Regions from separate parts of the Rothia sp. LK2492 genome, predicted to be linked through region 1. Evidence: predicted binding sites of a transcription regulator. Region 1 holds the regulator's gene; each other region holds the start of a gene.
The links. The regulator LexA, encoded in region 1, represses DNA repair genes until DNA is damaged. The targets are predictions, from matches to a motif close to TCGAACANNTGTTCGA.
Positions count from the first base shown of each region.

Region 1 (10,088 bases):
CAGACGCACAGCCTGACCATCAGCAACGTCTACTGCGGGCAATAGTTCAAGTCGTTCAGTCATAGTTTCTCCTAAAAATGAGGTTTTTTTACCCGTAGTTGAGCACAATGTAGAGGCCATAGCCAGCGAAGCCGAGCCCCACCATCAGCAAAATAAGCTGGGCTATCCAAGTAATTTTCTGTCGATAAAAAGAGTAAGCGCCGCCTACGAACATCATGCCAATGGTCATCAGCAGCAGGCCTGAAGTAGAAGCGGACATTTAGTCCTCCTGCACTGAGATACGCCCGGTCACGGGCAGGGTCTTCAGCCAATTGCGCAAGAGCTTCAGGCCGGCTTCCCCTGATTTTTCGGGGTGGAATTGGGTAGCCGATAAAGGCCCATTTTCAACGGCGGCGATGAAGTCAGTGCCGTGATGGGACCATGTGACCTGAGGGGGCACCATAGATTCGATGTTCTGATCAAAGTCCCAGCTCTGCACGCCATAGGAGTGCACGAAATAGAAGCGCTCGCCTTCAATCCCCGCAAAGAGGCGGGAGCCAGCCGGTGGGCGCACCGTATTCCAGCCCATATGGGGTACCACATCAGCTTGTAGCTTTTCGACGGTTCCAGGCCACTCCCCCAAACCTTCGGTGTCAATGCCGTGTTCAACACCGTGCTCAAACATCACCTGAAGGCCAACGCAGATCCCCAGAACGGGGCGCCCACCGGCCACGCGACGTCCGATCATGCGGATAGCATCTGCTTGCTTCAGGCCATCCATCACCGCTTGGAATGCACCTACCCCGGGCACTACCAGACCATCAGCACCCAGCACATCAGCCTCGCGACGTGACAGGAGCACTTCTGCTCCGGCTTCTTCAAGGGCACGAACCGCTGAACGGACGTTTCCCGCGCCGTAATCCAGAACAACAACTAAAGGTTTCTGCTGGGGTTCTGCCATTTAGAGTGCTCCCTTAGTGGAAGGAATACCTGCGTGGCGGGGATCCGGCTCTACTGCCTGACGCAGGGCCCGTGCCAGCGCCTTGAATTCAGCCTCAGCAATATGGTGGGGATCACGGCCACCCAACAAGGTAATGTGAAGGCAAATACCGGCATGGTAAGCAAAAGCTTCAAATACATGGCGCACCATCGAACCAGTAAAGTGCCCGCCGATGAGGTGGAACTCGAAGCCGGCAGGTTCACCGGTGTGCACCAGATAGGGGCGCCCTGAAATATCAACGACTGCCGACGCCAGCGCTTCATCTAGGGGCACCGTTGCGGTACCAAAGCGGCGAATACCCGCCTTATCACCCAGTGCCTGACGTAGAACCTCGCCCAGCACGATCCCGGTATCTTCAACGGTATGGTGCACATCAATGTGGGTATCCCCCGAGCACTTGATGGTCATATCAATGAGTGAGTGCTTAGAAAGTGCGGTCAGCATGTGGTCATAGAAGGGTACGCCGGTGTCGATGTCTGACACTCCGGTACCGTCCAGATTGATCTCGACGCTGACCGATGATTCACTGGTCTTGCGCTCCATCTTTGCAATGCGGGGGCCTAGCCCAGTTGATGTTTGGTGGGGTACTGCCATGTCTACCTCAATGTATGGTGTGGTCAAGAAAAATTATCGCTCGAATGTCTCGATGTATGCCGTCATATGCTCTAAGAATGCACTGGTTTCTGCCTCTGTTCCGGCGGTGACGCGCAGGTAGCCGGGTATACCGTTATCGCGTACCAGAACGCCGGCATCCAGCAAGTACTGCCAGGCAGCTTTCTCATCCTTCAACCCACCAAAAAAGACAAAGTTTGAGTCTGATACGGCGGGCTTAAGACCTAAGCCGACCAGGTGATCTACGATGCGGTCGCGCTGTGCCCGAATATCATCAACATTAGCCAGGAGTTGCTGGCGGTGCCGAAGCGCAGCTACAGCCGTCGCCTGGGTGACCGCCGAAAGGTGGTAGGGCAGACGAACGAGGCGGACAGCATCACAAACTGCGGGAGCCGCGGCGAAATACCCAAGACGAGCACCTGCTAGGGCAAATGCTTTGCTCATAGTTCGGGTAACAATTAGGTTGGGGCGCCCGGAGAGTAGGTTCAAAGCATTTCGGGAGCGGTCTTGGGCGAATTCAGCGTAGGCCTCATCGACCACTACGATGCCGTTATAAGCGGCAACCGCCTCATAGACAGCGTCAATCACGCCAAGTTCAAGACCGGTGCCAGTGGGGTTATTAGGTGAGCAGAGGATGACGATGTTGGGTCGATGCTCCTGAATCTGATCAAGGGCCGACTCGGTGGATAAGGAATAGTCCTCAGCCCTGTAGCCGGCAATAAAAGTAGTGTTGGTGCCGTCCGCGAGGAGGGGGTACATAGAGTAGGTGGGCACAAAGCTCATGACGCTTCGCCCGGGGCCGCCAAAGACCTGCATGATTTGCTGCAAAATTTCGTTGGAGCCATTTGCTGCCCAAAGATTCTCTGCGGTCAGACCGTGACCAAGGTAGCTCGCTAATTCCTGGCGCAGCGATGAGAATTCGCGATCGGGGTAGCGGTTGAGCGTGAGGGCTGCAGCAGCTACATCGCGACTAATCGCCTCTACAACCTCACCGGGCATGGGATGGGTGTTCTCATTGACGTTGAGAGTCACGGGCACATCAATCATGGGCGCACCGTAGGGTGAACGGCCCCGCAGATCATCGCGCAGAGGGAGGGCAGAGAGAGAGTCCATAGAATTAGTCACCCCACCAGTCTAGCCGCGCTAGCTCATATCGAACATTTTATTTCGAAGTGTAGACCGGTACCTCAAGCACCTGGCCAGGCTCAACCCGGGCAGTACTCAAATCATTGATTTGCATAATGTGGTTGATGACGTCTCGATTGTCCTGGCCCGGGGCAACTTTTGCGGCAATGGACCAGAGTGAGTCACCGTGCATAACCGTCATGGTAGAAATAACCTGAGTTGCCATTTCTCCGGTCGAGCTCTTCGCTTCGCCCGGGCTGATGAAAGTCAAGGCTCCCAGCACGATGAGGACAGCAAGAGTCAGCGCAGGGATGCCGCGGAACACTAAGCGACCCTTACGTGTTAAACGCACGGCTCCTCCTAGAAAACCACGCTTCTTCTGTTTGCTTACTCCCTGAGAAGTCTGTGCTGCAGAAACTGGGGCAAGGAGCTGCCCCTGCTGGGCCGGTCGAGTTACCGCAGTGTGAGCACCCTGGTGGCGTCTGAAAGTTCCAGGTTCAACGGTACGAATTCGATACTGGGGGGTGGTGAAAGTCGAGTTAGTTTTTGCTCGGGAATGCTGGGCGTCAGCCTGTGCCTGCAATGAGTTGAGGGGCTTCTTCGAAGAAGCAGGAGCCATAAAATCCGGTAGGGCGATAGCGCTCATTTGTCCTTCTCCTAACGACTGCTCAAACATTCAACCCGTGGTCGAATGAATGTTCTAAAAAATCTAGTACTTATGTTCTATCAGAAAAATCGAACATAGTCGAGAAAAATTAGAACAAATGTTTGAATAAACTGTTTTGGTGGCATACTCTTAGAAGACCACCTAGATCAGTAGACAACAGGTGGCTGACATTTTAGGACCAACAGAGACGAGCACACCGTGAGCGAACGCACCCAGCACACTCCGGCCAGCCCTAGAAATAAGGGATCTCGCCCGCTTACTGCCCGCCAGAAAAATATTCTGGAGGCCATTTCAGAGGCCATCGACGAGCACGGTTACCCGCCATCTATGCGCGAAATTGGCGACCTGGTGGGATTGGCGTCTCTTTCTTCGGTGACTCATCAGCTGACCCGTCTTGAAGAGATGGGCTACATTCGCCGTGACCCCAAACGTCCGCGCGCTATCGAGATTCTCGGTGAGGGAGAGCAGGCTGAACCAGCTGCAGAAACGTCTGTGCTACGGCTACCCCTCCTACCGACCTTCGAACAGAGCAGCGAAGACTTAGCAACGGTACCTCTGGTTGGCCGTATCGCAGCTGGCTCACCGATTGCCGCCGAACAATCAATCGAAGACGTCATGACCCTGCCCCGTCAGCTGGTGGGAAACGGCGACCTCTTCATGCTAAGGGTCAAGGGCGACTCCATGGTTGACGCCGCTATCTGTGACGGTGACTGGGTCGTAGTCCGCACCCAAAATACCGCTCAAAATGGTGACATCGTTGCAGCCCTCTTAGAAGACGAGGCCACGGTCAAAACCTTCCGCCAGCGTGACGGTCACACCTGGCTTCTGCCCCAGAACACCCAGTATGAACCAATCCTGGGTGACCGAGCCACCATCATGGGTAAGGTCGTTTCGGTTCTGCGCAGCCTCTAACGCACTGAGTACCATCTCATACAAAAAGGGCTAGGTCATGCTGACCTAGCCCTTTTTATATACCCCTACCCTTAGTGGGTCTCAACAGTCTGCGCCAGACGCTCTAAGGCGCCCAGCACCACGTCCTTATTCTGGGTAACCCAAAAAGGCGGCAGCGTTTTTACCAGATAACTACCGTACCGCTGGGTAGCAATTCTCGAATCTAGAACCGCAACAACACCGCGGTCGTTGACTGAGCGCACCAGACGTCCAGCACCCTGAGCCATACGAACAGCCGCGTGAGTGGCTGATACCGCCATAAAACCGTTACCGCCGTTCTGGGCGACAGCACGAGAACGTGCCTGTGAAAGCGGGTCATCCGGCCGAGGGAAGGGGATACGATCCATAATGACCAGGCGGCAGGAATCCCCCGGGGCGTCCACTCCCTGCCACAGGCTCATGGTTCCAAAGAGGCAGGAATTTGTATCTTCCACAAATTCCTTAACCAGTGCTCGCAGAGATGATTCTCCCTGTAAGAGGATGTTGAGGTCAGTTCGCTCACGCACGTATTCGGCGGCAAGTTCAGCACCTCGTTTAGAAGAAAAGAGGCCCAGCGCACCGCCGCCGGAGGCAACCACCAGCTCAACGATGCGGTCCAGCTGTTCTGTTGATACCCCACGTCCGGGCTTGGGTAGGTCTGATGCTAGGTAGAGAACCCCCTGTTTGGGGTAGTTGAAGGGCGAACCCACATCGATAGCGTCCCAGCGCGGTGCGCCTGAACCCATCAGACCCAGGGCGCCAGCTGTTGCTTCGAAGGACTCCCCCAGTGCCAGCGTTGCCGAGGTGAGCACCACGGTGCGACCGTCAAAGAGACCTTCACGCAGGTAACCCGCAACCGAAATAGGGGCGATATTGAGGGTTGCAGGATCATCATCGGAGGCCGCCACGTAACCACGCCCCGGCTCCCACGAGCCTTGGCGGGACACCCAAATTACCTGGTGTTGAGGGTCTGCCTGCAGCATTTTCTCGGCGGTGTCGTGTACCTCGGTGAGGCTAGCCCGCGTCATCTGCCGGCCAGCATCGGCATCCTTTTCACCCGCCTTGGTATCAGTCAGCGCAGAACGAGCGGCATCGCGCACCTGCTCCATGGCCGCAGCGACGCGGTCAGGCAACCCTCTGGCCATCAGTTCAGCAGGTACGCCATTGAGAGCATCATCCAGTTTCAGAGCTGCTTGTTCTAAGGCTTTGTGATCGGCTGTGGTGTGTTTGCGGATGCTGCGAGCAACCTTGCTGACCATGAGAGGTGAAAGCCCGCCGGTCACCGCACCGGTCACTCGGTCCGCGAGTTCGTGAGCCTCGTCGATAATAACAACCTCGTGTTCAGGCAGAACGTTGACGCCCTCAAAAGCGTTGATCGCCAAGAGCGCGTGGTTGGTGATGACGATATCTGCATCGGCTGCCTGGGTGCGGGCATTTTCGCTAAAGCATTCCTCAATGAGGGGGCACTTACGTCCCAGACATTCCGAGGCTGTTACTGAAACCTGCCGCCAGGCGCGGTCACTGACACCGGGAAGCAGCTCATCGCGGTCGCCGGTATCGGTGGTCTGCACCCAGGAGCGCAGGCGGAGGATCTCTTCACCCAGTTTGCCGGTAGCGCCAGTGGCAGCATCCATTTCGAAAAGGGTGTCACCGTCGTCCTCAGGGTAGCCGCCTTCAACCTTGTGCAGGCAGGCATAGTTATTGCGGCCCTTGAGGATGGCTACATCAGTTTCGTGTTCGGGCTGATCCCCCAGCGCCTCGAGAAGGCGCGGGATATCTCGGTGTACAATCTGGGACTGTAGCGCCAGAGTAGCGGTGGCAACGATGATGGGTTTCTCGCTGTGCTGGGCCGAAACAATGGCAGGGACCAGGTACCCCAAGGACTTACCCGTGCCGGTTCCCGCCTGAACCAGCAGATGCTTTTCAGTTTCCAGCGAGCGGGCAACGTGTGCTGCCATGGTGCGCTGGCCGTCCCGTTTTTGGCCTCCGCTGCGCTCAACCACTGTGTCAAGAAGTTCTAAAGCAGGTTTAGCACCGGGCAGGGTTTCTAGTTCCTGCCCGGTAGGTGCACTGACGATTTCACTCATTAACGGATGGTTTCGACGGCGCCAGCAGCCACCGCCTCATCGATTTCGAGCTGCAGAATTTCAAAGAGGTCATCATCTAGAACAAACTCCGATAGTTCTGAGGCAACCTCATCGCGCACTAGCGCTTGAACGTAGGTTCCATCAGAGACAAAGGCAGTGCGCAGGATTTCGGCGTCCCACTGATGCAGACGGGAAACAATCTCACCGTGGGAATAGGGCACCAGCAGGTTTAGTTCGATGGAGGGGCGAGGAATGGTGTCAGCAATTTTCTGCTGTAGCTCCTCAATCCCTTCACCGGTACGGGCAGAGACCACCACGTGGTTAGGTTCGCGCTGACGCAGGCGTTCAACTACGTAGGGGTCCGCAGCATCAACCTTGTTGAGCACGATAATCTCAGGAATATTCTGAGCCTCAACCTCTGTAATAACTTCACGCACCGAGTGAATCTGCCCCTCGGGATCAGGGTGGGACACATCGACCACGTGCACAATCACATCAGCATCCGCCACCTCTTCGAGGGTGGAGCGGAAGGCCTCTACCAGCTGAGTGGGCAGTGAGCGTACAAAACCCACGGTGTCAGAGAGGGTGTAGCCAACCCCGTCCGGGGTTTGCGCCTTACGCACAGTGGGATCAAGGGTAGCAAAGAGAGCGTTTTCAACCAGCACGCCAGCGTCCGTTAGGCGGTTAAGAAGCGAGGATTTACCGGCGTTGGTGTAGCCGGCAATAGTCACCGAGGGCACCCGGTTTCGCTTGCGGTTAAGACGCTTGGTTTCGCGGGCCGGTGCCATCGCAGCGATTTCGCGCTTGAGCTTAGCCATGCGGGCACGCAGGCGGCGGCGGTCCAGCTCAATCTTGGTTTCACCGGGGCCACGTGAACCAATACCTTCACCACCGGCAGCACGGCCACCGGCCTGGCGAGAAAGGGAAGCACCCCAACCGCGCAGACGTGGCAGCATGTACTCCAGCTGAGCGAGCTCAACCTGTGCTTTACCTTCACGGGACTTAGCGTGCTGGGCAAAGATATCCAGAATCAAAGCGGTTCTGTCGATGACCTTAACCTTGACGATATCTTCAATAGCACGACGCTGGGACGGGGCCAGCTCGGCGTCCACAATGACTGTATCGGCACCCGTCGATTCAACGATATCTTTGAGTTCAAGTACTTTACCGGAGCCCAAGAAAGTACCGGGATCCGGCTTGAGGCGGCGCTGTACCAGGCCGTCTAGAACCTCAGAACCAGCGGTCTCAGCCAATGCGGCGAGCTCTCGCAGAGAGTTCTCTGCCTCAGCCAAGGTGCCTTCACTCCAGACACCTGCTAGCACCACGCGTTCGAGGCGTAGCTGGCGGTATTCGACTTCAGTGACATCCTCAAGCTCGGTAGACAGACCGGCCACGCGGCGTAGCGCACGGCGTTCTTCAAGATCCTGCTGTTCGCCATCGTAGGAGGAGTGTTCGCTCTGGTTGTTGGAAAGCTCGCGAGCGCGTTCGCCCAGCACGTTACCGCTGCTTTCTGCCCTACCTAGCACCTTGTCAACGGTGAGGCGGAGCTGCTCATCAGATGGCAGATGTGCGGTCTGGCTGGGGTTTGCGTTTTCGGTCATAGTGCCTTTCTCAGGTTTAGAAACTGTGTTCTATTCTACCGGGGTGAGAGCGCTAGGGGCAGTGGGTGCGGGCTAAAAGGTGGGGGTGTTCTTTGGTGGCTTAAGCCCCGTGCCTACCGGGTATCGTATTGTTCTCACCAGAAAGTCTCACCGTCTACCTGGTGGGCTGGGTGGCGTAAAATAGTGGTCTATGAGTTCAGCACACTATTTTTCTGAAAACCCCACCGGCGACTTCACCCCCAAGCCTCTCTCTGTTGAGCTGGCAGGGCAGAAAGTCACTGTGATGACAGCGGGCGGTATTTTCAGCCCCGGTGGCGTCGATAAGGGTACCAAGATTTTGCTGGACGAGGCTCCCGAACCTACCGGCCACCACCTCCTGGATATTGGGTGTGGTTGGGGCCCCATTACCCTTACCCTAGCGATGCGGGCACCAGCAGCTGCGGTCTATGGCGTTGATGTGAACTCTCGTTCAGCCCAACTCACCGAGATGAATGCAGCTAGGCTGGGGCTGTCCAATGTGACGGTGGGTAGCCCTGAGTCATTACCCGAGGATCTCACCTTTGACACGATCTGGTCTAACCCTCCCATTCGGGTGGGTAAAGAGGTCTTACACGACATCATGCATCGGTGGTTGCCCCGGCTCTCCCCCGGTGGATCTGCCTACCTGGTGGTCCAAAAAAATCTAGGTTCTGATTCTCTGCACAAGTGGCTGAGCGCTCAGTTCCCGGCCTTGGAGGTTAGCCGCTACGCTACCTCCAAGGGCTTCCGCATCCTGCAGGTACACAATCCCGCAGAATAACCATGAGAGTTTGAGCGGCCGCGTTCTAGCAACCGCCACCCCTCGTTTTTTCCTAGCCGAGAAGGATTTTACCTACCATGGTGGCGGGCCCGGCGAGGACGACGTGTTCGAGTTCGTCCGGTCCGAGCACGAAGGTAACTGCTAAGGTGCCACCGGGAACACGCACCAACCACTCATCAGGGGCGTCGTCTCCGCCCCAGAAACGGGTGGCTGCTGCAGCTGCGCAGGCGCCGGTGCCGCAGGAGAGGGTTTCACCGACGCCGCGTTCGTGGACGCGCATGCGGATTTGGCCAATGTTTTCGGTGGCTGGGTCGCCGTCTTCTGCTGAGATTTCTTCGGGGACCACAAATTCGACGTTGGTACCTTCAGGTGGTCGGGGTGCAACTTTAGGGGCTTCGTGCAGGTTGAGTCCATCCAGTTTGCCGTCGGTCCCTAGCATGACCACGGTATGGGGGTTACCCATGGTGATGGAGAGTGCGCCGCGCGGGGTTTTGAGGCCCTTAGCGGTCACCTGGGCGTCAGTGCCGTTATCGCGTGCCATGTCACCATTGATAAAGCCCCAGGGGCCCATATCGATGGCGTAGCCAGTATCAGTTTTAGCCACGGCTTTGACACCTGCTCGGGTTCCGATGAGGAGGCGTCCACCTTCTTCAAGTTCTATCAGGCCTTCACTGAGCAGGTAGTCTACGAAAGCGCGCACGCCGTTGCCGCACATCTCAGCGATGGAACCATCACCGTTACGGTAGTCCATAAACCATGTTGCCTCGGGATGGGCTTCTAGCAGATGGCTGGCAAAGTCCAGATTTTTGGTTTTGACCGCGCGGATAAACCCGTCTGCACCGATACCGAAGTGGCGGTCAGTTACCTGTGCAATCAGTTCAGCAGGAAGGTCTAGCTCACCTAAGGGGTCAGTGATAAAAATAAAATCGTTGCCCGTTGCATGCCCCTTCGTCAGAGTTTTGGCGGTGAGATCTCCCCAGACAGGAGCTTCATATACGTGGGTAGCCACTGGTATCCCTTTCGGTCGTTGGTCTCACAATAGACCTCTTCATCTGCCCCTCAGTCTAGTTGCTCCGGGCGGGGCTTGTAGCCTCAAACTGTCGGATAGCCTCTATCGCTCGGTCGGGTTTCTCAGCATCTGACCAACCCAGCCAGGTAACCCTAGGGTCAGCCGAGAACCAGGTGATCTGCCGGCGTGCGAACTGGCGAGTTGCGGTCACTGTATCGTCGATGGCTTCTTCCACCGTGTACTTCTCGACCTGAGGCAACTGTCCGCGCTCAGCATCCA
Region 1 covers NZ_JAYWLX010000002.1:341,031-351,118, reverse strand. Annotated here, with positions in the region: gene priA (bifunctional 1-(5-phosphoribosyl)-5-((5-phosphoribosylamino)methylideneamino)imidazole-4-carboxamide isomerase/phosphoribosylanthranilate isomerase PriA) at 1-63, opposite strand, end outside; gene VVR27_RS03760 (hypothetical protein) at 89-259, opposite strand; gene hisH (imidazole glycerol phosphate synthase subunit HisH) at 260-940, opposite strand; gene hisB (imidazoleglycerol-phosphate dehydratase HisB) at 941-1,573, opposite strand; gene VVR27_RS03745 (histidinol-phosphate transaminase) at 1,607-2,716, opposite strand; gene VVR27_RS03740 (LysM peptidoglycan-binding domain-containing protein) at 2,754-3,362, opposite strand; gene lexA (transcriptional repressor LexA) at 3,582-4,295, shown strand; gene VVR27_RS03730 (ATP-dependent DNA helicase) at 4,367-6,400, opposite strand; gene hflX (GTPase HflX) at 6,400-8,001, opposite strand; gene VVR27_RS03720 (class I SAM-dependent methyltransferase) at 8,192-8,800, shown strand; gene dapF (diaminopimelate epimerase) at 8,853-9,815, opposite strand; gene miaA (tRNA (adenosine(37)-N6)-dimethylallyltransferase MiaA) at 9,865-10,088, opposite strand, start outside.

Region 2 (10,088 bases), on a different contig from region 1:
TGGCTCAGGGTATGGCTCATATTGGCAAGAAGGCAACGCTGACCCTGCGTGAACCCGCTCTCGGCCCGGTCTTTGGTGTCAAGGGTGGAGCATCGGGCGGTGGCTACTCGCAGATTGTCCCCATGGAGAAGCTGAACCTGCACCTGACCGGTGACTTCCACGCCATCACCAGCGCGCACAACCTACTTTCAGCCATGATTGATAACCATCTGCACCACGGCAATAAGCTCAACATTGACGTCCGGAATATCTCCTGGCGCCGCGTGATGGACATGAATGACCGCTCCCTGCGCAACATTATCGTGGGTCTGGGTGAACGCATGGACGGCGTGCCCCGCGAGACCGGCTTCGATATCACCCCTGCCTCCGAAGTCATGGTTATTGTCTCTCTGGCTTCTAGCTTTACCGACCTGCGTGAGCGCCTAGCCCGCATCGTGATCGGCTACACCATGGATGGTGAGCCTGTCACTGCTCAGAACCTCAAGGCTGACGGCGCCATGGCAGCCCTCCTGCAGGATGCCTTCAACCCCAACCTCCTGCAAACCTTGGAACACACCCCGGCACTGATTCACGCCGGCCCCTTCGGCAACATCGCCACCGGTAACTCCTCAGTAGTCGCTGACTACGTGGGACTGGAACACTCCGATTACGTGATTACCGAAGCCGGCTTCGGCGCCGACATGGGTGCTGAACGTTTCTTCAACGTCAAGTGCCGCACCTCAGGTCTCAAGCCCAACGCCGCCGTCCTGGTGGTCACGGTGCGCTCGCTGAAGTCCCACTCGGGCCTCTACAAGATCGTTCCGGGCAAACCACTGCCCGAAGGAATGTTGCAGGAATCACCCGCTGACGTTATGGCAGGGGCCGCAAACCTGGTTAAGCACATCGAGATTGTTCGGAGCTTTGGTGTTCAGCCGGTTGTTGCTATCAACGCCTTCCCCAGCGACTTTGACTCCGAGCACGGGGCAATCCGCACGATTGCTGAAAAAGCTGGCGCTCGCGTGGCCATCCACCGCGGTGTGGCTGAGGGTGGTGCTGGCGTAACGGAGCTGGCTGAGGCTGTTGTTGCTGCCTGCGACGATAAGAGCGATTTGGTCTACACCTATGAGGACTCTGACTCACTGTCAACCAAGATTGAGAAGGTCGCACAGGGGGTCTACGGTGCTGATGGTATCGAGGTTGCCCCCGCTGCTGCTCAGCAGCTGGCTAAGTTTGAGGAGCTGGGCTTCGGCCATCTGCCGGTGGTTATCGCTAAGACCCACCTGTCCATTTCATCAGATGCTTCCCTCAAGGGTGCCCCCACCGGCTGGACGTTACCGGTTCGTGAAGTGCGTCTGGCTGCTGGCGCTGGCTATGTGTACGCTATCTGCGGCACGATGCGCACCATGCCCGGTTTGGGCGCTTCGCCGTCTGCTGAGCGCATCGGCTTTGATGAGCACGGCCAGTTGGTAGGGCTCTTCTAAGCCGCTTTCTAACCCAGAGTTAAAGCAAAAAGGACGCCGTGAGTAAGCCCCGGCGTCCTTTTTTGCCTGTGCTACCAGCCTCTAGCTTCCCACTCGTCAAGGTTGCCGCGGTCAGCACCCAGGGTGGTGTGCTGACCGTGACCGGGAAGTACCACGGTGTTGTCGTCGAATACGCTGAAGATTCTCTCGCGCACATCATTCAGCAGCTGCTTGAAATCAGCAGGGGTGTCGGTCTTACCCACACCGCCGGGGAAGAGGGAATCGCCGGTGAAAAGGAGCACCGGGGTGCCGTCATCCTCAGGCTCCTGGTAGACCAGGGTGATAGAGCCGGGAGTATGACCGCGCAGGCTAATGACCTCAAGGGTGATGTCGCCAAAAGTGAGGGTTTCACCGCCCTGTAAGAGGTGTTCGACCTGTACATCTTCTTGCTCAAGGATGGAAGGAGCGTCAGCTGCACCGCAGTAGGTTGCGGGGGAGTAGGTTGCAACCGCGGTGGGGAGCGCCCGTATATGGTCCCAGTGCGAATGGGTGGTGATGAGTGCTTCTATACGAGGGTCGCCCTGCTCGCGGAGCCCGCCTGCACCGTCCTCACCGGCTGCAGCCAGCACGAAGGTGTTGATGCGCTCAAACTCGTCAGCAGCATCGATTAATACCTGTCTGCCATCACTCTTAGCGGTAATGAGATAGACGTTGTTCTCCATCTCCGAGACCGAGAGTGAACGAACGGAAACGGTGGCAGAGTCAAAAATTAGTTTTCCAGCTTCAGTCATACTCCCATGGTAGATTCCAAGAGCTACAAAGAATAGAGAGAAAACCTAGCAATCTCTCACAGAGATTAAAAGAAACCCAGGTATTCACACGGGGCAAACCTACAATGGACCTAAGCCCTCACCTTATGGGTTTGCAGACCACCACCCTCACTGAGGATTTTATGCCACCAGCCTAAGACTGACCGGTGCCCAACGTGCAGACACAGGGTGCATCTGGGGTATAGAATATATATTCGAAACCCGCAGACGATAGGTGAACTATGGCAGGCTCAGCCCCACAAAAGACTAAGCAGGATCTCTCACACATCCGCGTTCAAGGCGCCCGTGAGAACAACCTTAAGAACGTGAACCTGGATATTCCGCGCGACGCCATGGTCGTCTTCACCGGACTGTCCGGTTCAGGTAAGTCCTCCTTGGCTTTTGACACCATTTTCGCAGAGGGCCAGCGCCGCTACGTAGAGTCACTGTCCTCCTACGCCCGTATGTTCCTGGGCCAGGTAGATAAGCCCGATGTTGATTTCATTGAGGGCCTGTCACCGGCTGTTTCAATCGACCAGAAATCGACCTCCAAGAACCCGCGCTCTACTGTGGGTACCATCACCGAAATCTACGACTACATGCGCCTGCTCTGGGCCCGCGTGGGCCACCCGCACTGCCCCGAATGCGGTGAGGAAATCTCTAAGCAGTCACCCCAGCAAATCGTGGACATCCTCATGGGCTACCCCGAAAAGACCAAACTTCAGGTACTGGCCCCGGTAGTGTCAGCCCGAAAAGGCGAGTTCGTTGACCTTTTCAAAGAGCTGAGCAATCAGGGCTATTCACGAGCCAGAGTTGATGGGGAGACCATCCAGCTGCAGGACGCCCCTAAGCTCGAAAAACAGTACAAACACACCATTGAAGTGGTTGTTGACCGTATCGCCATCAAAGAAAGCGTGCATCAGCGTCTCACCGACTCAGTGGAAACAGCCCTCGGCCTGGCTGATGGCAAAGTCCTGATTGATTTTGTGGATGTCGACCCAGCAGCAGCTGACCGCACCCGCAGCTTTAGTGAAAACCTGGCTTGCCCTCAAGGACATGCACTGCAGGTGACCGAGGTTGAACCCCGTGCCTTCTCCTTCAACTCCCCCTTTGGAGCCTGCTCAGCTTGTGACGGTATTGGGTCTAAGCTCCAGGTGGATGAAGACCTTATCATCCCCAACCCGGACCTCTCACTTGCTGAAGGCGCTATCACCCCCTGGTCCCAGGGTAAGTCAACCAGTGAATACTGGCTGCGGCTACTAGCAGGTCTAGGTGATGAACTGGGCTTTGAGCTCACCACCCCCTGGAAGAACCTTCCCGCCAAAATCAAAAAAGCAATCCTGCACGGTAAGGACTACAAAGTCACCGTTGCCTACAAAAACCGTTTTGGCCGTGAGCGCCGCTACACGTCGGGCTTCGAAGGAGTCTACGGCTATATCAAACGTAAGCACGAAGAGACCGAATCTGACTGGTCTAAAGACCGTTATGAGCAGTACATGCGTAACGTGGCGTGCGAAGCCTGTAACGGAGCGCGTCTTAACCCCACCATTTTGGCAGTCAAGGTGGGAGGCCGCTCAATCGCCGATGTCACCGAGATGCCTATGCGTGATGCCCTCTCTTTTGTGCGCTCGCTGTTCCTCAGCACTCGCGAAGCGCAAATCGCTGAGCTAGTGCTCAAAGAAATTGATGCCCGTCTGCAATTCCTGCTGGATGTAGGCCTGGACTACCTCAACCTGGCGCGCTCTGCTGGCACCCTCTCCGGCGGTGAAGCGCAGCGTATCCGCCTGGCTACGCAGATCGGATCGGGTCTGGTAGGCGTCCTCTACGTGCTCGACGAGCCTTCAATTGGTCTGCATCAGCGTGATAACCGCAGACTCATCGAAACCCTCACTAAGCTACGCGACATGGGCAACACCCTGATTGTGGTGGAGCACGATGAGGACACCATGAAAGAGGCCGACTGGATCGTGGATGTTGGCCCCGGCGCCGGTGAACACGGCGGCGATATTGTACATTCTGGCACCTATGCTGAACTATTGGCCAACAAGAGGTCCATCACCGGTGATTACATGGCGGGGCGAAAGAGCATCGAGGTGCCGGCACAACGTCGCCCCATCGATAAAAAACGCACCATCAAAGTGGTGGGTGCTCGCGAAAACAACCTCAAGAACGTTGATGTTCAGTTCCCCCTGGGCGTCCTTACCGCGGTGACCGGTGTTTCAGGTTCGGGTAAATCAACCCTGGTCAACGACATCCTCTACACTTCTCTTGCTAACAAGCTCAACGGGGCCAAGCAGGTTCCGGGGCGCCACAAGACCATTACAGGTCTTGATCAGTTAGACAAGATTATTCATGTGGATCAGTCACCCATCGGGCGCACTCCACGTTCCAATCCGGCTACCTACACCGGCGTCTTTGACCATATTCGCAAGCTCTTTGCTGAGACCAACGAAGCTAAAATGCGCGGCTACCAGCCCGGAAGGTTTAGCTTCAATGTGAAGGGCGGGCGTTGCGAGGAATGTTCCGGTGACGGCACTCTCAAGATTGAGATGAACTTCTTGCCCGATGTTTATGTTCCCTGTGAGGTTTGTAAGGGCAAACGCTATAACCGCGAGACTCTAGAAGTGCACTATAAAGGCAAGACTATTTCGGATGTCTTAGAAATGCCCATTGCTGAAGCGGCAGAGTTTTTTGCAGCCTTCACTAAGATTGCTCGCTACCTGGACACTCTGGTGGATGTGGGCTTGGGGTATGTGCGTCTGGGACAGTCAGCAACTACCCTCTCAGGCGGCGAGGCCCAGCGCGTCAAGCTAGCTACCGAGCTGCAGAAACGGTCCAATGGCAGGTCAGTCTATGTGTTGGATGAACCGACAACCGGCCTTCACTTTGAGGATATCCGCAAGCTGCTGGTGGTCTTGCAGAGCCTGGTTGATAAGGGCAACACGGTCATCACCATTGAGCACAACCTCGATGTTATCAAGAGTGCCGACTGGCTGATTGATATGGGGCCTGAAGGTGGTGACGGCGGCGGTACCGTCATTGCCACCGGCACACCAGAGGAGGTCGCTCGGGTGGATGGCTCTCACACAGGACGTTTTTTAGCGGAAATGCTCACCTCGTGATACTCAGTGCTACCTAGCCCCTTTTCGCCATGAATTTCGCGAAAACGGGGGTATGCTAAACAGGTAGACCGGGTAGTTATCATCGGCAGTAGGTCACGCACGTCAAGGAGTTCCCCCATGTCCCTGAAATACAAAGCAACCCAAAAAAGTATTGAGGGTTTGTTGAGAACTGTGTTTCGTGCTCGCGTGACCGGGCTTGAAAACTTTCCCAAAGAGGGCCCGGTCATTGTGGCCTCTAATCACTTGGCCTTCCTGGACTCGGTGATTATCTCAGCGCTCATGCCCAGGCGTGTGGCTTTTCTCGCTAAAGCTGAGTACGTCAATTCCCCGGGTATCCGCGGCAAACTGATGAAGACCCTCTTTCAGGTCATCGATATTATCCCGGTCAACCGAAGTGACAAGAAAGAGTCCATGAAAGCGCTCGATAAGGCGCTTGAAAGGCTCAACGACGGTAAGGTTTTCGGCATCTACCCCGAGGGCACGCGTTCCCGGGATGGCTACCTTTACAAGGGAAAGATTGGGGTAGCCTGGTTGGCTCACATGACCGGGGCAACGGTGGTTCCTGTCGGTTTAATCGGTACTGATAAGATCCAGAAGCCGGGCTCCAATATGGTTTATCCTCACCGCTTTACCGTGCGGGTAGGGGAGCCCATGACCTTTGAAAAGCTGGGATCAGCGATGAGCGGCAAGCAGCGCCGAGAGACCACCGATACCATCATGGACGCTATTGCTCAGCTCTCCGGCCAGCCTCGCAAGAATGACTACAATGTATCCCCGTCGGCTGAACGCGACAGTGGAGCTTAGAACCCAAGGACGATCACAGTGGCGAACCCTGCAGATTACCGGCCCGCACCGGGGCACATCCCTACCTCACCGGGGGTCTACAGGTTTCGTGACGAGTACGGGCGCATTATCTATGTGGGTAAGGCCAAAAATCTCCGTAATCGCCTCAACTCCTATTTTGCTAACCCCTCGGGGCTGACTCCTAAGACCTATGCCATGGTGCACACCGCAGCATCGGTTGAGTGGACGGTGGTGGGCAGCGAGCTTGAATCACTACAGCTTGAGTACACCTGGATTAAAGAGTTCAAGCCGCGTTTTAACATTGCTTTCCGCGATGATAAGTCCTACCCCTACCTAGCGGTCACACTCAAAGACAGGTTTCCCCGCGCTCAGGTGATGCGCGGTGAAAAAAAGAAGGGGGTTAGGTATTTCGGGCCCTACTCCCAGGCATGGGCGATTCGTGAGACACTTGATGCCCTGTTGCGTGTTTTCCCGGTACGCACGTGCGCTACAGGGGTCTTTAACCGGGCCCAGGCTTCCGGTCGGCCCTGTCTACTGGGCTATATCGATAAATGTTCTGCCCCCTGTATTGGCAAAATTTCCATGCAGGATCACCAAGAGATTGCTGAGGAGCTCTGCCGTTTCATGGCGGGGGGCGCAGAAAAATATATTGCTCAGCTGACCGGTGAGATGAAAGACGCTGCTGTAGACTTCGATTTTGAAAAAGCGGCTCGACTTCGCGATGATATTGAAGCTCTGACTAAAGCCTTTGAACGCAATGCAGTGGTGCTTTCAGATTCCGTGGACGCTGACCTCTTCAATTTTGTAGAAGACGATCTTGAGGCAGCGGTCCAGGTGTTCTTTGTACGCGGTGGGCGAATCCGTGGTCAGCGGGGGTGGATTGTTGAAAAGGTTGAAGATTCAACCCCTGAGGCGCTGACCGAACAGCTACTTGCTCAGGTTTACGGCGAAGTTGCCGTCTCGCTGGCTGCCGGAACAACGGCGTCCGAGCAGAGTTTCAATGAGCATGAAATCCCTAAAACTATTAATGTCCCTGTGCTTCCCGACAACCAGCACCACCTTGAGCAGTGGCTGACCGGTATACGCGGTGCCAAGGTGACTATTAGCGTGCCGCAACGCGGTGAACGGGTTGAGCTCATGAACACCGTGCAAGAAAACGCCAAGCAGGCGCTTGCACTCCACAAAACGCGCAGGGCAGGAGACATCACCACGCGCTCAGCATCCCTCGTCGAGTTGCAAGAGGCCCTTGAGCTGCCTGATCCTCTCATGAGAATTGAGTGCTACGACATCTCCCACACTCAGGGGACCAATGTGGTGGCCTCCATGGTGGTCTTTGAGGATGGTCTGCCGAAGAAGGGGGATTACCGCAAGTTCACTATCACTGGGGATGCAGCACGTGATGATACAGCCAGCATGTATGACGTGATCTACCGCCGTTTTAGGCGCTATCTCACGGATGAAAAGAAGCTGCCTGGCAAACAGAAATCCGGTGAAATTGACGCTGACCGTCTTGCTGCCGCAGAACCCGCTAAATTTGCTTACCCACCGAATCTCGTGGTGGTGGACGGCGGGCAGCCTCAGGTCAACGCCGCGGCGGCTGCACTGGCAGACCTGGGTATTTCCGATATCTATGTGGTGGGTATTGCTAAGCGTCTTGAAGAACTGTGGTTGCCACAGGATGATTTCCCCGTTATTTTGCCCCGAACCTCAGATGCTCTCTATCTGATTCAGAGAGTGCGCGATGAGGCCCACCGTTTTGCAATCACCTTTCACCGCACCAAACGAGGGAAAGCAATGGTCGCTTCAGCCTTAGATGGCGTGGATGGGCTGGGGCCAGCTAAACGGGAGGCACTTATTAAGCATTTTGGTTCACTGAAACAGCTATCACAGGCTTCTGAAGAGGCACTGCAGGAGGTCAATGGGGTCGGATCAGCTATGGCGGCTAAAATTCATGCTCATTTTGAAGGACAGAGAGTAGCACAGCAGTCGGGAAAAGCTGAGATACCGCAGGGCGGGATCAACGTGACCACCGGTGAGGTGCTAACAGACTAGGCAGCCTGATGCCGGCAGGCAAATCACTGGTGTTGCTCCCGGTTCTTGACCGGTGCGGTAGGCTTAAAACCGAGTGAGTCGTTCACAAATGAAAAGGCAGAGCATGTCCCTCCTGAACGCTGATGAGGCTTCGAAACCGCAAATTTTAGTGATTACCGGCATTTCGGGTGCTGGACGTAACACCGCTGCCAATACCCTCGAAGATGAGGGCTGGTACGTCGTCGATAATATTCCACCCCAGATGCTTGAATCCTTGGCTGAGCTTGTCAAAAAGTCACCACAGACCATGCCCAAGTTGGCTGTGGGTATCGATGTGCGAGCTCGCCGGCTCTTAAGCGATCTTCCGGCTGCGATTAACAAACTGCGGGCATCCGATGTCAATTTTTCCATGCTTTTCTTGGATGCATCAGATAAAGACATTATTGCCCGGTATGAGGCTCAGCGCCGCCCTCACCCCCTACAGCAGGGTGGTATGGTCGCAGATGCTATTGCTCGGGAACGTGAAATCTTCTCTGAACTGCGGGATGCAGCTGACTATGTCATTGATACATCCGGTTACAACGTCCATCAGCTGGCCAAGAAAATCCGCGAGACCTACGCCCCCGATAACGAGCGGCTCATGCGTATTACGGTTATGAGCTTTGGCTTCAAATACGGCACGCCCACCGATGCTCACTACATGGCTGATATGCGCTTTATACCTAACCCTCACTGGGTGCCAGATTTACGCCCGCATACCGGTAAGGACGCCCCGGTACGAGACTATGTCTTTGGGCAGGCTGGCACTGAGGAATTCATCGAAAACTATATCCGCGCGCTACGACCTGTTATCGAGGGCTACCGTAGGGAGGGCAAACTCTACGCAACCTTCGCTATCGGTTGCACCGGTGGTAAGCACCGTTCAGTGGCGGTTTCAGAAGAGATAGCCCGCCGTTTAGAGCAGCTTGATGATGTCATTATCAATATTCACCACCGTGATATGGGGAGGGAATAATGGCTGAATCTACCACGGCTCGACCGCCTGAAACCAGTCTTATCCCCGTCATTGGTAGCGGCCAAAGGCGGTCGGTTAAAGTGACCGCACTGGGGGGCGGGCACGGCCTATCGAGCTCCCTCTCTGCGCTCAAACTGGTAACGGGGTCGCTCACCGCAGTGGTGACGGTAGCCGATGACGGCGGTTCATCTGGTCTGCTCCGTCAGGAGATGGATGTGGTACCGCCAGGTGATTTGCGCATGGCGCTCTCAGCGCTCTGTGATGATACTGACTGGGGCCGCACCTGGCGTGATGCGATGCAACACAGGTTCAGCTCTTCTAAGGAGGGCGTCCCATCCAGCCTTGAAAATCATGCCTTGGGTAACCTCCTGATTGTTACTCTCTGGCAGTTACTTGATGACTGCGTGGCGGGTTTAGACTGGGCCGGTGCTCTTCTCAATGCTCGCGGCAGGGTGCTACCCATGGCTGAAATACCCATGGTGATTGAGGGAGAAGTTCTTTCTGTAGACGGTGACGGCCAGCCGGTTCGTGAAACCGTACGGGGGCAGGCAAAACTAGCTAAGGCTGGAACCATTGAGAACGTGCGTCTGTTACCTGAAGATACCGAACCCTGTGCTGAGGCGGTAAGAGCTGTTGAAGAGGCCGACTGGCTGGTCCTGGGCCCCGGCTCTTTCTACACCTCCTTGTTGCCCCACCTTCTTCTGCCGGGTTTGCGCGACTCTATTATGCAGACGAGCGCCCAAATTTGTCTGGTAATGAACCTGGACCTTAACGCTAACGAGACCCGGGGGATGACGGCTGCCGAGCACTTGCTCGTTTTGCGTGAATACGCTCCAGAAATTAGGGTTAACACTGTGATTTCTGACCC
Region 2 covers NZ_JAYWLX010000005.1:99,195-109,282, forward strand. Annotated here, with positions in the region: gene VVR27_RS07465 (formate--tetrahydrofolate ligase) at 1-1,460, shown strand, start outside; gene VVR27_RS07470 (MBL fold metallo-hydrolase) at 1,532-2,230, opposite strand; gene uvrA (excinuclease ABC subunit UvrA) at 2,491-5,370, shown strand; gene VVR27_RS07480 (lysophospholipid acyltransferase family protein) at 5,488-6,174, shown strand; gene uvrC (excinuclease ABC subunit UvrC) at 6,193-8,226, shown strand; gene rapZ (RNase adapter RapZ) at 8,330-9,220, shown strand; gene yvcK (uridine diphosphate-N-acetylglucosamine-binding protein YvcK) at 9,220-10,088, shown strand, end outside.
Region 2: the regulator LexA is predicted to act here: its motif matches at 2,452-2,467, upstream of uvrA (excinuclease ABC subunit UvrA).

Region 3 (10,088 bases), on a different contig from region 1:
AGCAGCGCACCCTTGGCGGGGTTCGGGTCGATTCCGGAACTCACCGCGAGGACTGCCGCCAGCGTTGGCCCGATGCAGGGAGCCCAGCCCAGGCCGAAGGTCACCCCGAGCACCGGTGCCCCCCAAAGCCCTGCGGGTGGTTTGCGATGGATTTTCGCATCGCGTTGCATGAAGGAAAAACCGCCCATGAACACCACGCCCATGAGGATCACCACCAGACCAAGCAGCTGGGTTACCCAAGAACCTTCGAATCTCATCCAGACGGCAATCTGTGAAAAGACCACGCCCGCCAGGACAAAGACGGCCGTGAAACCGAGGATGAACAGGACAATGCCCGCGACCATGCGACCACGCTTCTGTTCGGCGAGGTCGGCGCCGGACAGGCCGGTGACGTAACCCAGGTAGCCAGGCACCAGGGGCAGCACGCACGGGGACAGGAAGGAGACCAGTCCCGCAAGGATGGCCACGGGGACCGCGAGGATCAGCGAACCGTCCTGCACAATCTCTGCAAACTGGTTGCCCCCCTGTGCAGGAATTGCGAGGGAAGCAACGAGCGATGAAAGCATCACAGGGCCTCGGTGAGGGCGGTATCGATCAGGGCCTTGAGCGTACTTTTTTCTGCAGCACCCAGAATGCGTGCCGCGACCCTGCCCTGCCTATCCAGCACCAGGGTGGTGGGCACCGCTTGCAACGGAACGTACTGGGTCATGGCCAGCTGGATCGCGCCCTGGGTGTCCTGCACCGAGGGGTAGGTGATGCCGAAGGTGCGCTCGAACGCCTCGGCGGCCTCCTTCTCGTCGCGCACATTGATGCCAATGAACTCGACCTTGCCCTCATATTCGCTGCTGAGTTCCACCAGGAGCGGGGCCTCAATGCGGCACGGTGTACATGCCGCGTACCAGAAGTTCAGCACCGTTGCCTGGCCCACCCAGGTGGCCGAATCAATGGCTGTTCCGTCATAGGCCACCGCGCTGATCTCGACCGGGGCCGTGCGTGAGCCGGGACCGTATTCCTCCACCGAACCATCGCCGGCTATGTAGTTCTTGTTGTTTCCCTCCCGCGCCTGCTTGGCCAGGGAGTCCTCATCTCCCACACATGCCGCCAGTGGCAGGACAGCGGCGCCAAGCACGGCTGCACGCAGGAAAGCGCGGCGTCCCGCATGCTTCAAGGGGGACGGAAGGGGGTCGGTCATGATTTCTAGCTCCTGGGATGTTCGCAGCGTTGGCCCAGAGGTCCACGCTGGGTATATACATTGCGGACTGCGAGGCGGGTTCCGGTATTACCGGCACCGTCCCCACCGTGGATTGCTGGGGTTATGTGGCAACCTGTTCCAGTTCGGTTTCGGGGTTCGGGGATTGCGGTGACGAAAGAGTGCCGGCCCTGTCCTTGCCGGAGGTGGACTTGTTAGAGTCCAAAGGCCCCTCCCTCGACGAGGATGAACACCCCGAGGCCGATGAGGACGAGAGGGAACAAGATGTGTTCCCAGCGTTCCAGGACCTCGGCAATCGGCCGGCGCGTGGCAATGAACTTGGCCAGCACCACGAGAACTGCAACCAGTGCGAGGAAGGCGATGCAGTATGCCACCACGGCGGTCGGTCCCACGCTGAGGAAAACCGGAACATAGACCCCGATGTTGTCCCCGCCGTTGGCGAAGGTGACAGCCGCGACAGTTAATACCCCCACGTTCTTGCCAGCGACTTTGGCATCATCGTCGTCGTCGTCGTCGGCTGCCCGCCAGGCTCGCCAGGCCGCCCACAGGCCGAGGAACAGGGGGATGAGGCCGAAGTAGGGGATCGCCTGGGGAGGGAGGAATACCCCAGCGCCCAGCGCCACGAGGACGGCCGTGGCGAGGATTCCGCCAAAGCCGAGATACTGGCCCGCCAGGATCCGGGCCGTTGTCCCGCGCTGTCCGGCACCGCGGGCGAAGAACAATGAGAGCACGATGATGTCGTCGATGTTGGTGGCCATGAACAGGCCGATGGCCTGCAGGATGGAGGGGATGAGATACATGGTTTCCTTTCAGGGTGGGGGGATCGGTGGCGCCGCCTGGCTCCGGTGGCGCTACCGGTATTTTGTCCGCGCTGCGCGCCGGATTGCGGCAGGGCGAGTCGGACGGACTATTCGGGATTTTCTTCCGGTTGGCGCCTGAACGCCCCGAGGACCATCAAGGCGGCACCCGCGGTGACAAGGACGTCTGCGAGGTTGAAGGTGGGGAACCATCCGCTGTGCAGGAAGTCCACGACCCCGCGCCCGTCCAGCCGGTCAATGAAGTTCCCCAGTGCGCCGCCGAGCAACAGGGCCGCGCCCGTGCGGGAGAGCCCGGTCATGGCCGGTTCGGAGGCCAGCAGGAACCAGGACAGGGCCGCGATAATCAGCCCGGTCGCGGCCGCGACTGTCCAGGGCGGGAGGGATGCGCCGAGGCTGAAGGCCACCCCGGTGTTGTAAAACAGCCTGATGTCCAGCGGCCCCAGGCCCAGGGACTCGCCCACGGTCAGGTTTCTCTCCGCCACCCACTTCGAGACAAGGTCGGTGGCGGCGAGCAACGCCGCCCCGCCCAGCATCACGGTCCGGGACCGGGACCGGAAGTGGCCAGACCGCCCTCCTGTGGTCCGCTCGGCTGCCGCGCTCATGCCGCAGGCGTCGCTCATCGGGCACTCTCCTGGATGGTGTCGTTTTCCCTGGCGGCGGTGCCATAGGTCGGGCACAGGCTCACCGCGTTGCCGGTCGCGGCCAAGAGGATTTCGGCCTGGGCCAGCATGTCCATGAGCTCGGGACGCGTCAGCGAGTAGTAGACACTGCGGCCCTCTGCGCGGCCCTCGACGAGTCCACAGTCCCGCAGGCAGGCCATGTGCGTGGACACGGTCGATTGGGCCAACCCCAGCTCATGGGTCAGTTGGCTGACCCTGACCTCACCATGCGCCATCCGCTTGACGATGGCGAGGCGGGCTGGATCGCCCAGGGAATGGAACAGGGCGGCTGCCGGGTCAAGCCCCTTGCAGCCGTCTTCACCGCTATATTCAATCGTCATACATCGATCATATCGTAAATTACGATATATCGAGTTTGATGAACGCAGTGGAGGCTTCCAGGGCACGCTCCTGACCTCGACTGACGGGAGCGTCGGGGATCGAGAAGGCGTAGTCGGGCCGAATGCTGGATGCCGAGTGAGGTGGCTTTCACCCGACCTCGGAAATGGATCACTCTACATTGGATCATGTACCGTGGTGTTTGATGAAAAGCGCAACCCCCACGCATACCTCGGCCTTGACGCAATTGGGCCACGCCCTGTCGGACGGGACCCGGACCCGGATCCTGTTGGCCCTGCGTGACGCCCCCGCGAGGCCCTCGGACCTGGCCACGGAGCTGGGCGTCTCCCGGCAGTCGATGTCGAACCAACTCACCTGCCTGCGCGGATGCGGACTGGTTGCGGCCCAGCCGGAGGGCCGCAACACCTGGTACCGGTTGGCCGACCCACGGCTCGGATCGGCCTTGGGTGATATGCTGGAACTCGTCCTCACCGTGGACCCGGATTGCTGCACCCCCGAAGGATGCACCTGCCGGTGACGGGACAGCCGATCATCAGGGAACCGCATTCCTCCTTGCCACGGTGCACCGAACAGCCGCGCCCGGCTACGGCCATTCCACCCCACACTCCCCACCCGTCCGGCCTGCCCTAGTGCACGCCGACTACAGAACGGAACACCACGTGAGCAATCCCATCCCTCCCAGCACCCGATCCCCGAAGAAACCCAAGATCGTCGTCTGGATCCTGCTGGCCGCTGCCGTTGTCGCTGCGATCATCGGCTACGCCGTCGCCCAGGGAAACTCCAAGGCCGCTTCCCCCCAAGCAGCCGACGCCGCCACCACCGAACAGCAGGTCGTGCGGGAGAACAGCCGGGTGCTTTCCCAAGCACCAAGCGAGAAGGCGGTCCTGGTGGAGTTCCTGGACTTCGAGTGCGAGGCCTGCGGTGCGGCCTACCCGTTCGTCGAGGAGCTGCGCGCCGAGTACTCGGAGAACGTCACCTTCGTCCAGCGGTACTTCCCGCTGCCAGGGCACCTGAACTCCATGAACGCCGCCGTGGCCGTGGAGTCCGCGGCGCAGCAGGATGCCTACGAGCCGATGTACAAGAAGATGTTTGACACCCAGGCCCAGTGGGGCGAATCAGCCGACAACAAGAGTGCCCTGTTCCGCACCTATGCCGAAGACCTGGGACTGGACATGGCCGCCTACGACGCCGCCGTCGCCGATCCTGCCACCGAGGAACGCGTGAAGCTCGACGTCAACGACGGCAAGGCCCTGGGCGTCACCGGGACCCCGACGTTCTTCCTCGATGGGAAGATGCTCAATGTGCAGACCCTGGAACAGTTCAGGGCCGCCGTCGAAGCGACGGCCGCCAACTAATCCGCCGTCGCCAGATCCGGAAGAAGACTCCATGAGCACACCTGTCACCGCTGATCCCGTAGCCGGCCCCCGGGACCCGGCGATCCGGGTGCCCCGCTTCGCCCGCCCCCGCACCTTCGGCTTCGTGCTGCTGGTCACCGGGGCGGTGGGCTGGGTCGCCTCGGCCATCCTCGTCCTGGAACGTCTGGCCTTGTATGAGGACCCGGGCCACGTGACCAGTTGCGATGTGAACCCGTGGGTGTCCTGCGGGCGGGTCATGGGAACCTGGCAGTCGGAACTCTTCGGCTTCCCCAACCCGTTGATCGGCATCGTCGCCTTCGCCCTCATCCTGGCCACCGCCATGATGGTGCTCTCCGGGGCTGCCCCGGGGCGCTGGTACTGGGCCGGGCTGCAAGCCGGAGTGAGCCTGGGGATGGTGTTAGTTATCTGGCTCTGGAGCCAGGCCCTGTTCGAGATCTACATCCTGTGTCTGTACTGCATGGTGGTGTGGGCGGCGATGATCCCCTTGTTTATCCTGCTCACGGTCCGCAACCTCGTCCACGGCGTCATTCCCGCGCCCCGGGCCGTGACCAGGTTCGCCGCCGAGTGGGCAGGCACCCTCGTGGCCATCGCCTACGTCTTGGTCGCAGGGTCGGTCTTTCTGCGATTCCTGCCCGCTTTCATCGGCTGACCGGTCACCCAGACAATCGGGGCCGTCAACCGCATTTTCTGCCAACCCATGGAGAGCCTAGAGATGTCCGTCGAATTAAACTCCGTGGTGTCGTGCCCGTCGTGCGGCGTAGCCACTTCCGTTCAGATGCCGACCGACGCATGCCAGTTCTTCTGGGTATGCCCCGGCTGCGGGGAGCGTCTACGCCCAGCGGTGGGGGACTGCTGCGTTTTCTGCTCCTATGGAACGGTTCCCTGCCCACCCAAACAGCAGGAGCGGGGTCTGCTCTAAGCGGGATACACCGCGACTGGACGTAGCATGTCGAGAAACGGTCATTTGACGACATCCCGAACCTGTCGGCGACACGCCGCGGAAACAATGTCGGAAACCTGTGCCGGAAATCAACGTCGTCAAACCATGCAGCACCGGTATTATCGACACATGTTGATCGGATACGCGCGGGTCTCCACCGCCGACCAAAACCCTGACCACCAAACGGATGCCCTGGCCCGCGCCGGTGTCGACCCGGCAAACATCTACCTCGACCATGCCAGCGGTGCCAAGGCCAGCAGGCCCGAGCTCGACAAGGCCCTCGCCTCGGCCAACCGCGCAGGCGACCAGCTGGTCATCACCCGCCTGGACAGGCTCGGACGCTCGGCGCTCCACCTGGTGACCCTCGGTGCGGCCCTCCGCGAGCGTGGTGTGGGATTACGTGTCCTTGAGCAGGGCATCGACACCACGACTGCGGAAGGACGTGCGATGTTCGGAATGCTCTCAGTCCTGGCCGAACTGCAACGAGAACTCATCGTCGCCAACACCCGCGACGGACTCGCCGCCGCCCGCGCCCGCGGGCGAACAGGAGGAAGACGCCCGAAACTCACCCCCGACCAGGCCCACCACGCCCAGCAGCTCTACGACGCGGGGACCCATACGGTCCAGCGCATCGCCGACCTCCTCCAGGTCCCGCGCTCCACCATCTACGGGCACCTCAACAAGGCAAGCATCGGACGGCGCCCCACCGCCAGAGCGACCCTGGAAGCTTAGCGCTCAATCCGTCCCCATTACTACCAAGACCCCATGGAATACTGTTCAAAGTCGGCTGCTTGTTCTTGCAGCACACTCATGACCCGGTTTGAAATGTCCCCATAGAGCTCATAGTTAGATGAACGGGCAATAACCCCTTGTGCGGACGCGCGTAGCTCAACCTTGAACCAGGGGTCGCCCATCCTATAGCCCAGGGCTTTAGCCTCAGAGGATAAAGCAATAACGCAACCGTCATTATTAGAAAGCACCACTACAGGCTTACCCTCTAGGGAAGGGTCAAGAATCCGCTCACAGGCAACGTAGCAGCTATTGATATCGACGTGGAATATCAGGTTAGACACGGTGTAGGCAGCGGGTCACTACCCCAAAGATAGTAAATTCAGATTCTTTAGGGATAGGAATAGGTGGGTAAGCATTATTTTCGGGTAACAGCCAGCCTTGGCCGTTGCGGTCGATGCTGAAGCGCTTGATGGTGAATTCGCCATCAATGGCAGCAACCACCACCGAACCTTCTTTCGGAGTGATCGAGCGGTCCACGATGATTTCATCTCCATCGGCTATTCCGGCGTCAATCATGGATGAGCCAGTGACGCGGAAGATATAGGTGGCCGCGCGGTCGTGGAAGAGGATGTCGTTCAAATCTATATCGACGGCTGAGTAGTCTTGGGCTGGGGAGGGGAAGCCTGCGGGCAAGCGGGTTTCTGGGGCTTGGAGCACCAGTGAAGCGGTGCTATCGAGTTTGGCGATGAGGTGAGCGTGCATAGTCACATGATAGTACATGTGTTCTATCGGACATAGAATATGTGTACTATATGGTGACCATGGTTGTATCAAAAACGATTTTAGGCAGTTTTGATTACAGCCAGGTTTTGATACAGACTTTTGATACAAGCTAATCCCTGCCTAAAGGCGGGTGTAACTGGCGGCGGTAAATGTCGCGGTTTTCCGAACGCTTAATGACATAGCTGACCGCCGTCCTAGGAAAGCGTCGAATCGCATGAAGGCTTGGCATACACTCATTGCATGCAGTTCTCTCGTATCCCTCCTGGGCTGGTTCGTCTCACAGACGCTCGACGCGGCACCGAGAGGCACGTCGCCCTCATTTCATTCTGGTTGAGCACAGTCACTGTTAGCACGACCGACCTTACGGCGGGACGGATCACGGAAACCACTCCCGGCGATTGCTCTTTACCCGCGGCTGGCGTGACGTGGCGAGAGGCCGTCACCTGGTGCAATAGTGCATCCGAACACGAGGGGTTGCAGCCCGCCTACCTCATCGGCGGTGACACTGTTCAGTGGAATCCACGGGCCGAAGGGTATCGACTGCCTACCGAAGCCGAATGGGTTCACGGTAGTTTGGGCGGTTCTACAGGGCCCCGACACGGTCCCCTCGACCAGATCGCTTGGACAGAAGAGGACGGTACGACCGGCCCGCAGCCTTCTGCAGGCAAAGACGCTAATGCATACGGACTCTTCGACACGCTCGGCAATGTCTGGGAGTGGTGCTGGGACCGTCTCGACCCTGCGCGGTACGGCGACTACAGAGTCCTGAAAGGTGGCGGTTGGGCAGACCCTCGATGGAGTTGCCGGGTGGGTGTCCGTCGAGGGAATGCACCCGATGCCATCGTGGACGATGTTGGATTTCGTGTTGCTCGCGGAGCGGTGTCTCTGAGTAAGATCGCCGACGGCGGACAGGGTTGGTCGGAGCATGCCGACCGTCAACGCGCGAAGCTCGACGGTCCGTTGCCCGTGGGCTGGACACCATTGAAATAAACACATCACAAACGTCCAATTTGAGCGGCTGCAGATACCTGCGAATGAGCGGCGCTAGTGTAGAAAAATGCCTCTCGCCCTTGTGACCGGAGCCGCGCGACTCAACAGTATTGCAGCTGGGATCGTTCCGCGACTCTTGGCAGACGGCTGGGAAGTCGTCACTAGTGACCTCGATACGGGCGATTATCCCTGCGATATGTCCGACGATTCAGCGCCGGCCGCCCTCATCGAACGAATCGTGCGTGAGCGGGGACGGGATCTAAGCACTCGTGCTCTGCCACGCCCACGACGTCGAATCCGGCATCCTCGACACTACGGCAGAGAGCTTCGATAGGCACGTCGCCGTCAACGCCTGAGCGACCTTTCTGCTCAGCGTAGTCTATTGCTCCGACGAGTTGCCCACGCTGTAGAACGGTCAGCAAGGGCAGGGAGAGCTGTAACCCTTACTGAGTAATGTTAATTAGGGAAGTTTTTTGATCCGTCGATAGAGCGTCGCACGAGACATGCCTATGTCTTTGGCGACTTGTGTTGCTGGCTCACCGGCCTGAATGAGCTTGGCTGCCTCGAGCCCGGGGCACTCGACGCACCAAAGTCCGCGGCCGCCGGCCTGGATCGCTCACAGGTCACCGGAGCGGACGAGTGCGTAGGGCTGGGAGCGGCCAATGGACATGATGGTCTGCACGCCCTCCAGCGTCATGAAGAGGGGCGTGGCGGTCACCGGCTCTCTGGAGGGCCTGATTACTCGGGGACCTCGCTGAGTTGGGCCTCAATCCGATCCAACCGCTCGGTGATGTTGCGTAGGTGCTCCACGATGAGTTGGTTCGAACCATCGATCGCCGTTGCCGTTTCGCGTCGTGCGCTGGTGACGGTGCGTACCACCCAGACAGTAAGAGCAACGAAGATCGCGAGTGGTAGTGCGACGGCGAGGATGATAACAAATAGGGTAGCGGTAAGTGTCACGAAGATTCCCTTTCCTTTTCTTGATTAATTAGGTGCACAATGTGGTCTGGAGTTATTTCAAGCTGAAACGGAGCGACCCAGTAGTGCTTCCTCACTCGGCTCTCTCCGAGCTGTTCCAGGCTACTCTCGATGAGTCGAGCAGCTTCCAAGCGGTTGAGGTGCTGGTAGAGCAGTGGCCGAGACATCCCGAGTCGGCGGGCCAGCTCACTGACATGGGTCGACTCCGTCTCTAGGGAGGCGATAATTCGCAACCGAGGCTCACTTCCGAGAGCACTGAGTATCTGAGCGAGCCGTGCTGCGTCCATTATCCCTCCGAATCGTAATCGAACGATGTCATGTGTAAGTATATGCTTACAGTCAGCGGTGCGCAAGTTCTACCGGGTCTGGCGGAGACGCTGGCTGCTCACCCGGGGTGGCCGGTCGGACTGCGGGCCGGCCTGCACCGCCGGCGAGTACGGGAGGGGTCGACCTCATGGGGTCGCCTCCTCCTTGCGCGCGACGAGCTGCGCAGTCTCCTCGCCGCAGCGCTGGATGGACGCCTCGAGCTCGGGGTGCTCGGCGCGCAACTGCCCACGGCCGCCGACTTGGATCGAGCGCAGCTCCCCGGAACGGACGAGTGCGTAGGTCTGGGAGCGATATCCCGAAACCTCGTCAAACGAGGTGGTTGAGCCACTGGCTGATCGCGCGGAGGACGGCTCCGGCTCGGTAGGCCAGGCCGAGTTTGTCGTAGCGAGTGGCCAGGCCGCGCCATTGCTTCACGTCGCTGTAGCCACGCTCGATGACGTTGCGGCCGCGGTAGGCCTCCGTGTCGAGGCCGACAGGTCGGCCGCCGCGTGAACCACGGTCGCGGCGGTGTTGCTGCTGGTCGCGGCGGTGTTGCTGCTGGTCGCGGCGGTGTTGCTGCTGGTCGCGAGGTTCGGGGATCACTGCCTTGATCCCGCGACGGCGCAGAATCTGGCGGAGGGAATTGCTTGTGCGGGGCAACCAACATCTGAATACTCCTTCAGAATTATGCAACAATGTGTGGAATGAGGATCGAAACACCCACCGCAGAGCTTCTTCAGCAGGCCGCTCACATGCCCACCACACCCGGGACTGGTATGACACCCGACCAGATACAGACTGAGATCGCCTCCGGTCGCCTGCAACCTCGCTGGTCGCAGGTTGCTCTCGACGATGACGGTAGCATTGTGGGCCGGGCCCTGTGGTGGGGACGAGATGAGCACAAGCCGATCGCACTGGACGTATGGGATGCCGTCC
Region 3 covers NZ_JAYWLX010000004.1:265,917-276,004, reverse strand. Annotated here, with positions in the region: gene VVR27_RS06800 (cytochrome c biogenesis CcdA family protein) at 1-566, opposite strand, end outside; gene VVR27_RS06795 (TlpA disulfide reductase family protein) at 566-1,192, opposite strand; gene VVR27_RS06790 (cadmium resistance transporter) at 1,405-2,010, opposite strand; gene lspA (signal peptidase II) at 2,118-2,648, opposite strand; gene VVR27_RS06780 (helix-turn-helix transcriptional regulator) at 2,645-3,028, opposite strand; gene VVR27_RS06775 (helix-turn-helix transcriptional regulator) at 3,232-3,564, shown strand; gene VVR27_RS06770 (thioredoxin domain-containing protein) at 3,707-4,402, shown strand; gene VVR27_RS06765 (vitamin K epoxide reductase family protein) at 4,434-5,072, shown strand; gene VVR27_RS06760 (GDCCVxC domain-containing (seleno)protein) at 5,136-5,342, shown strand; gene VVR27_RS06755 (recombinase family protein) at 5,493-6,095, shown strand; gene VVR27_RS06750 (hypothetical protein) at 6,116-6,436, opposite strand; gene VVR27_RS06745 (LexA family protein) at 6,429-6,857, opposite strand; gene VVR27_RS06740 (formylglycine-generating enzyme family protein) at 7,119-7,868, shown strand; gene VVR27_RS06735 (hypothetical protein) at 8,093-8,290, opposite strand; gene VVR27_RS06730 (helix-turn-helix domain-containing protein) at 8,329-8,481, opposite strand; gene VVR27_RS06725 (hypothetical protein) at 8,607-8,828, opposite strand; gene VVR27_RS06720 (ArsR family transcriptional regulator) at 8,825-9,133, opposite strand; partial or broken gene VVR27_RS06710 (transposase) at 9,480-9,803, opposite strand; gene VVR27_RS06705 (GNAT family N-acetyltransferase) at 9,929-10,088, shown strand, end outside.
Region 3: the regulator LexA is predicted to act here: its motif matches at 6,868-6,883, upstream of VVR27_RS06745 (LexA family protein).